3 regions of the Clostridioides sp. LIBA-6822 genome follow, and region 1 is predicted to be linked to each of the others. Evidence: riboswitches for the same ligand, from Rfam matches in the RefSeq annotation. Region 1 holds a riboswitch; each other region holds the start of a gene.

Region 1 (5,567 bases):
AATTTCTTTCTTACTATCTTTACTTAGTAAACTATATGCTGTTTCATAGTCACCAGAGTTCACTCTATCAATATATTTTTTTGCTACATAACTAGCATTTTTTTGAGAACATCCTGCTACAGATATTACAATTGATAATGTTAAGAGTAAAGTTATGCCTTTAGTAATATTCATAATGTAATCACCTAATAATTAAATTTTATTAATTATATTTTAGCATCAAATATTGAATAAGTCATCAGCTTTAAAGTATATAAAGAAGATAGTTTAATAAAATTAAAAACCTAACTCTGATAACCAACTTATTAGTTTATTTTCTCTCTCTTTTAAATCATTACTATTAAATTTTCCTAATTTAATTTCACCAACAATCATACCATCAGACATAAATAATACTCGTTCTGTCTTTGCTGCTACTTTGACGTCATGAGTTACAAGCATAATAGTTGTTCCTAATTTATTAATATCTATAAGAATATCCATTACTTCATTTGTTAGCTTGGAGTTAAGTGCACCTGTAGGTTCGTCTCCAAATAAAATTTTCGGGTTGTTAATTAAAGCACGACATATGGAAGCCCTTTGAAGTTGCCCTCCCGAAACCTGAGTAATATCCTTATTTTTTATTTCCGAAATATTCATTTTTTCCATAAGCCTTGTCGCTCGTTCATTGATTATTTGACGACTTTCTTCTTTATTTAAGTAAGCTGAGAGAATTATGTTGTCAAATATATTTAAGTTTTTAAGTAAATTACTTTGTTGAAATATAAAGCCCATATTTTTTAATCTAAGTTTTGATAATGCTTCTTCGGACATATTAGAAATCATTTCACCTGAAAAATTGACTATACCAGATGTTAATTTATCCATTCCACTTATGTTATGCAGTAATGTTGATTTACCAGACCCAGAAGCACCCATAATAGATATAAATTCTCCATATTGAATTGATAAATCTATTCCTTTTAAAACTTGCTGCATATTTCCTTTAGCAATAGTATACTCTTTAATAATTTTTTTAGCTTCTATAATATTATTCATAACATACCCCTTACTCTATAATAGACATAATTTTTATTTTATTGATTGCTCTATTAATTACTATAATTGTAATTAATACTGTGAGAATTAAAGCTGATGGACAAAGTATATATACAATTAATGGATTTACTATAAATTGAAGGTTTGAGATACCAGAAAGTAGTAAACCAGATATTTTTTGTCCAAGTGTATTTGCCATAATAATTCCTAAAATAACTCCGATTATAAGTACTAATAAAGCTCTAGTAATATATTGAATACGTATATCTTTAGTAGAAAATCCTAAACTAAGCATAGTTGCTGTTTGTGGTGTATCTTTGGCAATGAGCATCTTAAAAAACATTGCTGTAATTAGTGAAGAAATTACAATAGATATGACAACAGCTAATTTTATAACAAGTCTTAACTGGTTGATAATAGAGCTTAATGTCTGACTTATATAATTATTTATATCTGTAACTTTAGCAGGGTAATAACCAATACTGTATTGTTCTAATTTATCTGCTACATTGACTCCAGGTTTTAAATTTAAATTTATGACATGCCATAAAACATTATCTTTGTTAGATGGTAACATAGCTTTTGCAGTCTTACCACCATGTGTAATGTCTTGATATATGCCACTAACAGTAAGAGTTAACTCTTTACCTTTTGAGAAAATAGATAAATTATCTCCAATACTTTTTTCTAGTTCATTTGCATTTATAACAGATAGTGCAATTTCATTTTCTTTTGTTGGTGCAGAACCTTTTACATATGTAAGTGGGAAAGTTTTAAAGTTTCCATTTTCTATTTTCATATTTTCTACTTTGCCATTTTTATTTTTTATTTTATATGAACTTGTTGTAAAGGATTCATATTTTTCAACATCATTGTCATCGTTAATTTTTTGTAATATAGAATTAAAAAGATGTTGGGTTTGATTTGTCTGTGATAAATCAATACGAATATCACTCTTACCAGCGCCCATATAAGTAATAAATTCAGGTGATTGAATAGTATTTAGAAAATTAAGTGGTACAATCATGAGGAAAATACAAATCATGTAGACAAAACAAAGCAATCCATAGACAGTAAATTTTCTTACTACTTCATTTAACCCTAGAAATATATTGGCATTTGTCATTTTGGTTTTGTATAGCTGTAAGCTATATCCATGTATTACAGAGTTTGTAGAATGATTATTTCTTAATGCATTAACTGCTGATATTTTTTTGAATCTTTTAAGTATAAGTTTACAAAAGAATACAATAGCTACAAATACAAGAACTGAACTTATAAATGGAATAAGAATACTAAAGATATCTTTATCTACTGTTCCCATATAAATATAAATATTTTTTGTAAAAAAAACTCCTATGAATAACGACAATATATAGCCAAGAAAACTTGCAAAAGATGAAATTAATACGTATTTTATCAAATATAGTTTTTGGATGTTACTATTTTGAATACCAATGGCTTTCATAACACCAATTTCTCTGTAGTCTTCTTCAATCGTTGTAATTAAAGTAAATCGTAAGCATAAAATAGAAATTGTAATAAGAAGAATGCTAATTAAGATGACAATAGCAATTACAATTCCGTCAGACAAAGCATTTAGTAGTTTATAAGTGGAATAAGTTATTGATGTACCTGTTTGTGGGAGCTTAGTTGATTGATATAGTGTTTCAAACTCACTAATTTTATTTATATCATTTAATAGAAATTCAATTAGATATTCGCTTTCCCCTATAGTAGCTTTTAAAGTGCCCCAATCATTATCACTGATTAAAAAACGCTTTGAAGTAACAAGAGAAGGGTTCATCTGTGCATCACGTATAAAATCTTTTATTGTAAATTCCATAAAGAAACTACCCTTAATAATTTTTATTTTATCTCCAATTTTTAAATTGCATTGTTTCATATAGTATACAGGAACTCCTATTTCCCCATCTTGTATTTGCATTATTTGATTCTCCATATCTAATAGAAAGTCAAATTTATCATTTTGTTTTGTAAAGCTATTTTCTAGTACACTATTAGCCTGATTTTCTCCTTTATTTCCTAAAAAAATATTAGCTCCATTTATATTTAAAAGTTCAGTAGTTTGTTGCTTTTTTACATATGGAGTTTTAGCTGAAAACTTGTCAATTTCTTCTTGATTTAATTTGCCAGAATACATTTGAACATAATGAGGCGCATGGGATTTTTGAAACAAAGAAGTCATGGAATGAGTTAGTTCTATAATGATGCTCGTTGCACTAGATACCAGCATTGATGCAAGCAAAATAAAAATAAATAGAGTAATTGTTATCACTTTGTTTCGAGTTAAATCTTTTAATAATATTCTCTTAAGCATAAATAATCCTCATTTCTTAAAAATTTTGTATTGAATATTTTAGATTTATTTTATATTAGTCATAGATATATAAAAATTAAACTGACCGTCGGTCTATAACCATAATATAATAATATTACTATTTTGTCAAGTTATTAAAAAAGTAAAATATAAACTTCTTATGATAAAGTGTTTATACAAAATATACCCTAAAGAAATTAGTAAGAATTTTAAAAAAGAATATAATTAATATATTTTATTTTTAGTTTTTTACTAATCAATAATTTTTAATATTAATTAAGTATATAAAAAATTATTGATTATTTTTATGTATTAATATTTATTAAAAAAGATTTGTTAAAAGTAATAGTATCATAGATAAATTACTATTTTTTAGATGAATTATGAAGAATAATAATTAAATTAATAAATATAAAGGTATTTTTTGCTTATTATTAATTAAAAATTTAATTTATATTTAATTAATATAAAATTTGAGGTAATATTATTTTTAAATTGTTCAAATTATGTTATTATTCAGATATAGGCAATATTAGATAAATCTAATGACGCAAAGCTATAGGGACTAAAATCTTTATGTAATAAAGGTCATGTCAGCCAGTTGCCAAAAAGATAATGATTCTTTTTGTTAAAAGTATTTGTTGAAAGTATATATTTTTAATAACTTAATATTTGGCAAGAGGAGGGCTTAAGATGATATCTGAATTAATGTTAAAAAATTTTGGCGAATCTAGCATCAATTTTAAGACTAAAATTAAATTAAATTTAAGAGAAAGACCAGACATAAATAGTATGAAGTTGAAAAGTATACCAGAAGGTAAAATTGTCAAGCTAAAATGTGTTGATGGAATATGGGCAGAAGTTGAAAGTAATTATGACAAAGGATGGTTACTTTATAAATATTTAGAAAAATTAAACAATGTTAAAAACAATAGTAACAACATGGTAAAAGATAGAAAAAAGAATTATGTAGGAAATATAAGAACAAATGGTCTAAGTTTAGAACTTAGAAATGACAGAACATTAGACTCTAGAATTATAACTACAATTCCTGATGGTTTTAAAGTTGAAGTATGTTATAGTGTTGGGAAATGGGCAAGAGTGAATATTGATAAAAGTGGAAAAAGATATTCTGGATATGTATATAACCAGTATATAGAAGAATGTTTAAGTTTATCATAATTGGATACTAGTAAGCTTTAAATACACTAATAAATCTCAGAAAAAGAATCCTAATCATAGGATTCTTTTTCTTTTGTAAAAATCATCATTTAATACTAAACAGAATAAATTAATTAAGCTATCTTAATTATAAATGGAAAATTTAGTTGAAAGTAGATTTAATTTGTATTTTGTGTACTAAGTATCATAATTTACTATTAATTTAAAGAATTTTAACAAAAGAGAAACTTTACAGAATAAAAATATATTAAAGATAAGAAAACATATAAGAAATTTGAAAAATTTTGTAATTTTTACTTTAATATATACTATAATAAACTAGATATAAGTTTTTATGAGGGGGAAAATATGAAAAAAAAGAAAAAGTTGATTGGAGTAATTATATCTTTTTTACTTATAATCAGCATTATAAATCCATTACAAGTTGAGGCAGAAGTTATTACTGATTCTAGTGTATACATTTCTTCAACACAAGAGAGTTATCAATCTAATAATACTAGGTTTAAAACTATTAAATCTAAAAGTAGACACAAACGTAGTAAATCTAGTAAAAGTAGAGTGAAATTAAAAAAAAGGACTACAAGAACTAAAACTTATGGACATGGAATTCTAAATAGACACAAAAGTCGAGGTATAAGGAGATATAATATTTTATCAAAATTGGTACTGTCAATAATAGTTATGTTTGTTGTTATAGTTTTAGTTATATTAATATTTATTAAAAGAAAGAAGAAGAAATTTTATTAAATACAACAATGAAAATTATATAGTTGTTTTATGTGATTTTATTATTAATTAGATGGTAATTTAAAGAACAACGTTTTGTTAATTATTGATGTTTATTTAATAGCATGATATAATTTGAACGGAATAATATGCTGTTTAAAAGGAGATACAAAAATGGCACGAAAACGAATATTAAATGGTGGTAAACGAGATGAACTTATTGATAATGCACTTAAGTTGTTTTTAGAGTATGGATATGAGAACACCTCTATAAGAATGA
Region 2 (5,567 bases), 610 kb from region 1:
AGTTTTATGAATATAAAAATCTAGATAACTCATATCAATGTTTTCTTTTTTCAATAAATTCTCTATTCTATCTTTTTCACTATTATTATAAGCTACTATATGAACATTCTCACCTTCCACTAAAGACTTTGTCATCTTTACCCATACATCTTCTATTCTCTTTTGATATTCTTTTCCATAAGTATAACTATGAGGCCATTGCAACCAAGTGCCTTCATGTTCTTCATCTTCTAGTGTCATATAATACTTTTTTTGATTATTTTGATTTATATTTTCACTTTCATACCCTTTTGTAAATCCTCTCATCATCAATAATAATGGTAATACCAGCATTGAAATTATTTTATTCATAATAACCTCCTCTATTTTTATAATTCAAGTATAAAGGTTATCATAGTGTCAAGGTCAACTAATCTTTTGAAACTTTTATAGATACTTCTGTTATAAATTCATAGCTAAAGGGAGTTAATAATGAATCTACAAGATATTTTTCAATAAAATTTCCTTTAACTTTAAAATCGTTATTTTTAACCCACTTATACAAAGCATTATAAGCATCAATTAAATTTTCATAATCTCCATAACATATTGTACTAATATATGTACCACTTTCAATTACCTTATTATTGAATCCATTTATTTCTTTATTATCTACAATAGGTTGATAATATTCTATTTCATATGTATTTTCATCTATATTTTCATTATCGTAGAACATTACATAATAACATCCAACTTTATTAGATTTGCTTTTTGAAATCGTATTATAGCAAGATTCTATAAATTCTCCTATCTCTTTATAAGTAATAATGGCTTTTTTGCACAAGGTATTAACTGATTGTCTTTCACAAATATTAACATCATAATTATTTATGATTGTATCTTTAAATTTTACCTTTTCTTCTATTTCTGAAATTAAATATCCATATTTATTTATTTTTTTTGTTAGTTCTTCAATCTTATTGATATATATATCTATATTTTCATATTTATTATTATCAAATATATCTTTTATTTCTTCATAAGAAAACTCATATCTTCTTAAGTTTTTTATTTTTGATATTATACTAATGTCTCCTTCTGTATAGTACCTATATCCATTATTTTCTATGTGACTAGGTTTCAATATATTTTCTTTATCATAATATCTAAGCATTCTAGATGATATTTTAGTTATTTTTGAAGCTTCACCTATTTTATACATACAAACACCTTCTTCATTTTTTTGATTTCGAAGTTTATTACTTTATTATTATTTATATATACTATAGATTAAACTTAAACAAAATGTAAGTGAATTTGTGATATTATCTGATTGTTTGAAGATTTGTTTGATATATCATTGAAATCTAGCTATTTAGTTACAAGTACTTGAATTTCGGTTATAAATTGTAGTATTTTCTTTGTCTTTATTTATATTTATTTTGAAACCATTAAAATATCAGACATTAAATCAATGTTTTTATTTTATCTTATATTTTTATTTATAGTTAATTTTATATAATAAGTTGGGCGGCAAATAGGTGGCAAAAAATTGCTACTCCATTTTTTTATTAAATAATACTATATTTTTTATTAATCATCTTTTTCCAAACTCTTAAAATATTCTTCTAACTCATTTAATTTTTTTCATCTACTTTCTCATCATTTTTATGTAATGCTGAAATCAAACTTCTAATTGAATTTTTATGTATATTTTTTATGAATTCTCTTGTTTCAAATCTCTGATATTGTTTTTCTTTTACTAGTACATTATAGTGAGTACGTTTATCTATTTTCCCTGTTTCTAAAAACTCTCTTCTTTGCAATCTTTTTAATACTGTAAATGTAGTCGTGTCTTTCCATTTATATTTTTGTTCCATGGCTTCAACAATTTCTCTTGATGTCAATATTCTATATGATTCCCAAATATATCTCATAACTTTTAATTCCGCTTCTGGTAATTTACTAATTTTCACGTTATATATACCCTCTTGTCGATTCATATATAAATAAAATTCTATCTTAATAAAGTTTTCCAAACAAGATAATTAAGGTAAATAATACCACCCAATTTTCACCATATCATTCTTTTAAGTTACTGTAATACTCTTCTAGTGAATCTAACTTATCTTTGCTTATAGATTTATGTGTGGTAGTAAGAAAACGCATTATTTTTCTACTTTTACTAGATTTTAGTACCTTTTTCTTAAAAGCGTAATATTCTTCGTTATCTATTGTTATTTTATAATGAGATTGAAATTTTATAATATCTCTAGCCAAATAACCTTTATCAACCAATCTTTTTAATAGTGTTTTTATTGTACTTTTATGCCATCCATACCTCTGTTTTATATATTTTACAATTTCTTTTTTAGATATTATAGAATCTTTTTTCCATAAATACTCCATTAATATTAGTTCTGCTCTTAATAATTTTTCTATTAACATTTCTTCTTCCATCTTGTGTCGCTCCCTCATTCAGTCTAACTTAAACTAATGATAGGAGCTTTTTAACACAAAAACTACAGGTAAAATTTGCCATATATTCTACTTATTTAGTTTGTTTTTATATATAAAAAATATTATTCATATCTATAAACTTATTCAATTTTCAAACACATATGTTGAATAATAACTAATTGCATTGTATTATTAAATTGTAGAATAAAACTAAATTGGCAAAACTAGAGGAATTTAGTGGCATAAAGCCTATAGGAACTAAAATTTATAAAATTCTTATAAATTATGTCAGCCAGTTGCCAAAAAAATATTGTTCTTTTTGTTTTTATGAAAGTTTTTTAGGGGGATAATAATTCATATGTTTAGACATAAAATGTATAAGTGTACACATATGTTGACTGCTTATATTGATAGTTCATATGATTATTGTAATTTTTTAAATACACAGTTAAATGATTTTATACTAGAGTACGGATAAAATGTAGTAGAGTATTGTTTTCATCAAGTTATGATATTGGTGAGTAAGTATAATTAAATAGATTTTGTTTTCTAGAGAACCCTTTTTAGTTTTATCTACATTTCTATTAATCTATAGCAATATAAAACGCTCAAATATATTTTTAATATTAAGAATAACCAAAAATGTTAACTAAAAAATATAATTAAGTAGACATTTCTATTAATCTATGATACAATAGTATTTGTGGTAATACACAATTAAATCAAGTATATCTTGATACAGGTTAATAGGAGTATTTTTAATGAATAATGGAATAGTAAAATGGTTTAACAATGAAAAAGGATTTGGTTTTATAACAGTAGAAGGTGGAGAGGATGTATTTGCTCATTTCTCAGCTATACAAACTTCAGGATTTAAATCACTAGAAGAAGGTCAAAAAGTAAGCTTTGATATAGTTAAAGGTGCTAGAGGTCATCAGGCAGAAAATATAACTATATTATAATATATAGATTTTTCGGGAAAGACTCTTTTAGAGTCTTTTTTTATTGCTAGTATATATGAGATAATTATTGATGAAGTAAATAATGTTGTTTGGATAAATGAAAAAAACACTCCTCGACATGAGAATGCTTAGTTACAGAAATAGAAGTGTACTACCAATACACTTCTATTTTTTTATTATATCATATATTTTGGTCTATGAAAAAGACCCCTTTAAATCGTTTTTAAGATATGATAAGTCATGTCCCTGATAGTTTTTATACATTAATGTATTTCAAAAAAATAAGCACTCATAATAAAAAGAGTGCTTAGTGTATGTTAATGTATATATCTAATACAATTATAACACGTCTTATGTTTTAGTATGATAATTTTCGTTCGCTTTATTATTACAACTTTTACTATACTTTTAGATAACCTGTTAATATTTGTAATATTTTAGATACTCTTTATACTTGTGTTACTGATATACTTTGATTAAGAAAATTAATCTAATTATAAGTTGGCGATTATATATAAAATCATATTATAAAGGAGGTCTCTACTATGAAAACTCAGAATATCTATCTTATGTTTCTTGGAATAGGAATTATAATAGCAACTACAATAATATCTTTAATTAAAGTTAAGATTGGTTTTTATAGTGAAAAATATTTTAATAAATTAGAATCAATATATGGAGATATAGATAGAAAAAGAACCATTAAACTGGAAGTTCTTTATCGCTATGCAATGAGCCTTGAATACATAGCAATAGGCTTATTTACAAGAAGATTAGACATTACAATAATAGCAATGATATTAGCAGCTATTATAACAACAACCTTATATTATTTAATTAGAAAGAGGTATATAACTGTATAAACTATTTATAAAATACTAATAGAATTGATAATCAAAAGAAGGTAATAGGATTACCCTATCATCTTCTTTTGATTTATCTAATGTTGTATGATTTCATACTGTTTTTGTCAACCAATATAATTAAATAGTTATGAGAAAATACTATAAAAAATTATTATAACGTTTAACAATCTCCATAATATTCAGCAAAATATAAAGGACTTTTCTTAGTGACCTTATAATTTCTCAAGTATGATTCTGTAGCTTTCTCAATTGGAGGTTTAGTTAATGTATAACATTTTGCATTTTCTTTTGACAACTTTTCTTTGTCTATTTTGTTATGAAACTCATCATCAACTATTCCTGTAGTAATAGCTTCTTTGAAATATCCATTAAAAAATACATGAGTCTTTAGTGCTAGTGCAGGCGTTGAATGTAATATTAGAAACATTGCAATAATAGATAATGCTGTTGTTAATACTAACTTTATCCTCTTCATAATTAATCTCCTCACATTAATAATATATCTCCAACTTATTATATAAGTTAACATATACCAATATTTTTTAGACACAAGTATGGTAGTAACTAGAGTTAATTGCTACCTTCTAGTCTATTTCAAATAGTCTTTTAGATAGAATATTTCTTCGCTTTGATAATTCCATATATTTTTCCATGATATTACATATTTGAAATTTCCAATTATATCTTTTAATTCTTTATCATTAGCGCTTTCTAAGTATACTTCAAGGGTTTCAGTATGTTTTTTATTATATGTTACAATACTATCTCCCAACATCCTAACTTTTTCATTATCCCTCAGAAAATCGTAAAAACCATCTGAATTAAATTTTATATCTTTTATTAATATGTTTGGTGATTTAACTTTAACTTGAATATCAACATGTTTTAAACGCTTAATATCTACATTTATTGGTAAACCCTGTTCTTCTTTTTTTATTCTCTTATAATCCTCAGTAGTGATACCATTTATTTTAGCTGAAAAATTTATTGTAGGCTTTATAAATGTTGTAAGATATATACACAACATTAAGCATATTCCTACTAAAATATATCGTATTTTATATTTCATAGTATCATCTCCTTTGTTAGAATCTTTCTACATACAACTTATATCTATATTATAACTTATTTATTAAGATTTTTACTATAATATAAGTATTAAATCTATGTCTAGCTTTTACAAACGCTCTAGCTCTATCCATCGTTGACCACACATCATCAGAATAAATATATGTGAATTTTTCTCATGTAGTCTTGCTCTATTTTCATCTAAAAATCGTTCGACAAATTGCTGATA
Region 3 (5,567 bases), 1.9 Mb from region 1:
AATTAAAAGTTAAGTGCAGTGATGGTGTAAAAGAAGAAACCTTTTTATTAGATAATCCTAATGAAGGTTTATTTATAGGTAAAAATATATGGCATGAGATGTCTGGTTACAAGGAAGATACTCTATTAATTGTTCTAGCATCCGATTTTTATGATGAGAGTGATTATATAAGAGATTACGATGAATTTCTAAGATATGTAAGGAGCAATATATAATGATAAAATTTTTAGATATGAAGCCAATGCATAAAAATTTAAAAACAGAGATATTATCTAATATTGAAAAGGTGTATGATTCAAATTATTTTATATTAGGAGAAATGGTACATGAATTTGAAAAAAACTTTTCAAGATATTGTGAAACTGAATTTTGTATTGGTGTAGGTAATGGATTAGATTCATTGGAATTGATTTTAAAAGCATATGATATTGGAGTTGGAGATGAAGTTATAATACCAGCCAACACATATATAGCAACTGCTCTGGCTGTAAGCAATGTCGGAGCTACTCCTATATTAGTAGAACCAGATTGCAACACTTATAATATAGATGCCAATTTGATAGAAGATAAAATAACAAATAAAACTAAGGCCATAATAGCAGTTCATTTATATGGACAACCAGCTGATATGGATTCAATAAAGGAAATAACTAGAAAATATAATTTGAAATTAATAGAAGACAATGCACAAGCTCAAGGAGCATTGTATAAAAATAAGAGAACTGGGAACTTAGGCGATGCTGCAGGTATAAGTTTTTATCCTGGTAAAAATATAGGTTCACTTGGAGATGCAGGAGCAATTACCACTAATGATAGGGATGTATCTGAAAAGATAAGAGTTTTACGAAACTATGGTTCAGAAAAGAAATATTATAATAAATATAAAGGGAAGAATTCAAGACTTGATGAGGTACAAGCTTCAGTTTTAAATATAAAATTAAAGTATTTAGATAAGTTTAACGGCTATAGAAGCGATGTAGCTAGATATTATTTAGAGGGAATAGATAACTCAAAAATAATATTACCAAAGGTTTTAGATGATACAAAGCCGTCATGGCATCAATTTGTAATAAGGACAAAGCATAGAGATAAATTAAGAGATTATCTCTATCAAAAAAATATAGAGACTATGATACACTATCCAATACCTATACATAAACAGAAGGCATATTCAGAATTTAGTAATCTAACAGGGATACTCAAGGTATCAGAACTTATATCAGAAGAAGTTTTAAGTTTGCCAATATATCCATACTTAAATAAACAGGATATAGATGTCATAATAGATGCTATAAATAAGTACTAGGTTTTTAAAGTATAAAATTAAAGTAGGTGTAATAATATGAAAATTAGAAGGCTTGATATAAGAGACATAGGTTTAATGCTCGAATGGATGAAGGATGATGACATAAATAAAAATTTTAAAATAAATTTTAATGATATGGATAAAAATAAAATAGAGGAATTTGTTTTAAATAGTTATACTAATAGAAGTATTCATATGGCAATTGTTGATGATTCAGATGAATATCTTGGAACTGTTAGTTTAAAGAATATAGACTATATTAATAGAAACGCAGAATATGCTATAGTATTAAGAAAAAAAGCTATTGGAAAGAGTGTAGCTAAGATGGGTACAGAAGAAATATTAAAAATTGCTTTTGAAAATCTTAATCTGAAAAAAGTTTATTTGAATGTTTACTCACACAATGAGAGAGCTATAAGATTTTATGAGAAAATGGGATTTATATATGAAGGAGAGTTTAGAGAGCATATATTTTTAAACAATATGTTCATGAATATAAAATGGTATTCAATTTTTAATTATTTAAGCACATAGAAAGAGTATATGATATAAAAAGTATAGGGTTATTTTTTACTAGATTAGATTTTTTGATAATAGTTATAAAATAATAATATAAAATATGATAAAAATGTTTAAAAATTTTATCATTTATTGTATACTTAAATTAAAACTAAATAGGCAAAACTAGAGAAATCTAGTGACGCAAAGCTATAGGGGCTAAAGTTTGTATATGCGAACTATGCTAGCCAGTTGCCAAAAAGAGTCCTAAGTATAATTGTATACGTAGGATTAGTCGAAGTGACTGCTTTTTTGGCGGTCATTTTATTATGGAAAAATTACTTTATTACAGTAGAAAATACATATAATAACATATTTTACCAATTATAACAAGAAATAAAGAAAAACTATCTGAAAAAGTTGCTATTTTACAAAAAAAGGCAACTTTACAAAGAAAAAATTAAATACATATTAAAATTTTTTTTTATTTTTATTGAAGTTAATTAAATTTAAATTAGATTTCTCACTAAAATGATACATTATTATATTAATGTAATAGAATTGCAATAGATTTAAATGGACAAAGAAGTCATTTTTTGTAATATAGCAACTTCATTTTTTAATCATTAAATATAGCAAATAAATATATTTTGAGGAGGGGTGAGTATGAATACATATGACATTATAAAAATGGGATTAGATGCAACTAATCTAAGAAGTCAAACAATAGCAAATAATATAGCAAATATAAATACTGAAGGTTACAAAAAACATTATGTAACTTTTGAAGAAACATTAAATGAGGCCATGCCAAAAATAGAAGAAAAAATAGACAATTCCAAAGGGTTAAGAGTAGATGGCAATAATGTAGATATAGAAGAAGAGAAAGTAAAGCAAGCAATGACAACACTGCAATATAATGCTTTAATAGGTTTTGCAAATGGCAAAATCGCAATGACTAAATCAATAATAGGTGGGAGGTAACTAGAAGATGAGTGTGTTCAGTGGAATGGAAATCTCTGCTAGTGGATTAACAGCAGAAAGTTTGAAAATGGATATCATATCATCAAATGTAGCTAATATAAATGCTACAAGAGGTCCAAATGGAGAAGCATATAGGAGAAAAGTTGTTTCATTTGAAGAAAACTATGATAATAAATTAGGTATGTTAGGAGTAAAAGTCACATCTGTTGAAGATGACAAATCACCTCTTAAAGAAGTATATGACCCAGCTCATCCAGATGCAAAGCCAAATGGATATGTAGAATATCCAAATGTAAATATATTAGTTGAAATGACAGATTTAATAACAGCTTCACGAGCATATGATTCCAACATAGATACACTGAATGCTCAGAAGTCTATGATATCTAAAGCTTTGGAAATAGGAAAGTAGGGATAAATTATGCCAATTACACAAATTAACAATTTAATGCAAGGTGCAAAGTTAGATAATTTAGTTGGAGAAATAAAACCATTAAATCTTAATAATAAAGAAGAAAAAAAGAATTTTGAAGATGTAATAATAGATACTATAGACAAAGTCAATTTTCAACAAGTGACAGCAGATAATATGAAAGAAAAATTTATAAAAGGCGAAGATGTTTCTATGCATGAAGTTATGTTAAAAGGTCAAGAAGCACAACTATCTATGCAATATCTAATAGAAGTTAGAAACAAGATTCATGATGCATATCAAGAAATGAATAAAGTACAAATTTAGCCTTTTGAACAGGAGTAATAATCAATGATAACCAGTTTTAAAAATAAGATTAAGGAGCAAGTTGCTAAAACTAGGACAAAAATAGGTTCTTTAAAAAAAGGGACCAAGATAGCATTAGGTATAGGGATTGTTGCTATATGTTTAGCGCTAGTATTTACAGCAATATCTGCAAGTAAAAATAAGTATGCAGTCTTATTTTCAGAACTAGATGTTCAAGATGCTGCAGATATATCAGCAGAATTAGAGTCTAGAAAGATAGATACTAAGGTAAAAGGAAGCACAATTTATGTGCCTAGAACAGAAGTTGATAAATTGAGACTGGAGTTAGCTCCAAGTCTTACAGGTGGTTCTAAAGGATTTGCACTAATGGATGATAGTTCATCTATAGGGCTTACTGATGAAGAGTTTCAAATTAAGAAGCAAAGAATCATACAAGGTGAAATAGAAAAAACAATCAAGAGTTTTCCACAAGTGGAAGATACTAGAGTACATATAACATTTGGAGAATCATCAGTGTTTGAGAAAGAGGCAGTTCCAGGAAGTGCAGCAGTTTACTTAATGTTAAAACCAGGAACAACCTTAGAAAAAAATCAAATAAAATCTGTTATGGCACTTGTATCAGGAAGTGTTACAAATATACCAGAAAAAAATGTTCAAGTTATTGATAATAAGATGAATTTATTATCAGAAGGTATCTTAGACGATGAAGAAGTTGATGAAAATAATCAACCAATAAATGGTGGTATTAGTGTTGATAAAAATAAGGCATCTGAACAAGCATTGAATAAACAATTAGAAAAGTCTATTTTGGAAATGTTAGAACCAATATTTGGGACAGGCAAAGTAAAAGCTACAGTAAATGCTGATTTAAGTTTTGATACAGCTGAAAAAACTGAAATAAAGATTGACCCTGATAAAGTTGCAATAAAAGAAACAAGGTCAAAAAATTCATCTAAATCTGCGACAAATAATGTCCAAGGTGTAGATGCTAATATGAATAATCAAGGAAATAAAAATGGCACTAACACAGAAGATAGTTTGGATGAGAGCTTTGAATATGAGACAGGTAAGATTGAAACTCATACGATAGTTGCACCAGGAGAACTTAAAAGATTGACAGCTTCTGTTGCTATAGATGGAAAAATAGCTAAAGGTGTTCAAGCTGATGTAGAAGATATTGTTAATAATGCTATAGGTATGGATGGAGCGAGGGGAGATACTCTTAGTGTTGTTTCAATGGTCTTTGACCCTAAAGGAAAAGCCGAGGCTAAACAAGAACTGGAAGAGATTAAAAAAGAAGGTTTCAAAGCTAATATAATGAAGGCAGTTATTGGAGTAGTGGCAGTTGTTGCAGTAGGTGCCATTGGATACTTAATATATAAGAAGAGAAGTGAACAAGAAGATATGGATTATGAGGATGAAGTTTATAGTGCTAATTCTGGTACTGTTGATAAAAAAGATAATCCTCTATTAGGGGATGATCCAGAATTGACATTAGAGGAAGCTGTTAAAATGTATGCAGAAGAAAAACCAGACCAAGTAACAGAAATAATAAAGACTTGGTTAAATGAGTAAGGGGGATAGAATGTGTCCACAGAAATTACAAATGTTAGTGCATTTGACTTAAGTGATATAAGTGAAAATGAAAAAGAGCAAAATGAAAAAATAGAAGGCGAAGGTTTAAAAAAAGCTGCTGTACTTTTAATGACATTAGGACCAACTGTGTCTAGTGATATAATAAAAAGTCTTCCAGATAAACAGGTTCAAAAAATAGGTTTGGAAATTGCAAATATTTCTTCTATAGCTTCAAAAGAAAGAAGAGAAATATTAAAAGAGTTTGTAGAAATAAATAAAGCAAAAGATTATGTTATAGAAGGTGGACTAGAATATGCAAGAGAATTACTAAGTAATGCTTTGGGAAATGTTAAAGCAAATAAATTACTTGAAGGCATATCAATGGATACAAGTACAAAGCCTTTTAAACATATTATAAATCTAGATGCAAAGAAGATATTAGAAATACTTAGGAATGAAAGTGCA

Evidence for each region. A riboswitch is a leader RNA that binds a small molecule or an ion and turns the genes downstream of it on or off. The one in region 1 is predicted to bind cyclic di-GMP.
Region 2: it holds a riboswitch for cyclic di-GMP, as region 1 does, so the genes downstream of both, ACTG48_RS07535 (cold-shock protein) here and ACTG48_RS10465 (SH3 domain-containing protein) in region 1, are expected to answer to the same signal.
Region 3: it holds a riboswitch for cyclic di-GMP, as region 1 does, so the genes downstream of both, ACTG48_RS01845 (flagellar basal body protein) here and ACTG48_RS10465 (SH3 domain-containing protein) in region 1, are expected to answer to the same signal.

What each region holds. Positions count from the first base shown of each region.
Region 1 covers NZ_CP196995.1:2,178,700-2,184,266, reverse strand. The annotation lists gene ACTG48_RS10480 (NTF2-like N-terminal transpeptidase domain-containing protein) at 1-174, opposite strand, end outside; gene ACTG48_RS10475 (ABC transporter ATP-binding protein) at 277-1,038, opposite strand; gene ACTG48_RS10470 (FtsX-like permease family protein) at 1,049-3,379, opposite strand; cyclic di-GMP riboswitch class I at 3,895-3,988, shown strand; gene ACTG48_RS10465 (SH3 domain-containing protein) at 4,073-4,561, shown strand; gene ACTG48_RS10460 (hypothetical protein) at 4,910-5,308, shown strand; gene ACTG48_RS10455 (TetR/AcrR family transcriptional regulator) at 5,462-5,567, shown strand, end outside.
Region 2 covers NZ_CP196995.1:1,564,302-1,569,868, reverse strand. The annotation lists gene ACTG48_RS07555 (agmatine deiminase family protein) at 1-351, opposite strand, end outside; gene ACTG48_RS07550 (MerR family transcriptional regulator) at 410-1,204, opposite strand; partial or broken gene ACTG48_RS07545 (BlaI/MecI/CopY family transcriptional regulator) at 1,576-1,958, opposite strand; gene ACTG48_RS07540 (BlaI/MecI/CopY family transcriptional regulator) at 2,065-2,442, opposite strand; cyclic di-GMP riboswitch class I at 2,650-2,746, shown strand; gene ACTG48_RS07535 (cold-shock protein) at 3,204-3,404, shown strand; gene ACTG48_RS07530 (hypothetical protein) at 3,950-4,267, shown strand; gene ACTG48_RS07525 (hypothetical protein) at 4,431-4,745, opposite strand; gene ACTG48_RS07520 (hypothetical protein) at 4,860-5,339, opposite strand.
Region 3 covers NZ_CP196995.1:318,299-323,865, forward strand. The annotation lists gene ACTG48_RS01830 (sugar 3,4-ketoisomerase) at 1-215, shown strand, start outside; gene ACTG48_RS01835 (DegT/DnrJ/EryC1/StrS family aminotransferase) at 215-1,306, shown strand; gene ACTG48_RS01840 (GNAT family N-acetyltransferase) at 1,343-1,840, shown strand; cyclic di-GMP riboswitch class I at 1,974-2,064, shown strand; gene ACTG48_RS01845 (flagellar basal body protein) at 2,471-2,788, shown strand; gene flgC (flagellar basal body rod protein FlgC) at 2,796-3,200, shown strand; gene fliE (flagellar hook-basal body complex protein FliE) at 3,210-3,527, shown strand; gene fliF (flagellar basal-body MS-ring/collar protein FliF) at 3,552-5,102, shown strand; gene fliG (flagellar motor switch protein FliG) at 5,115-5,567, shown strand, end outside.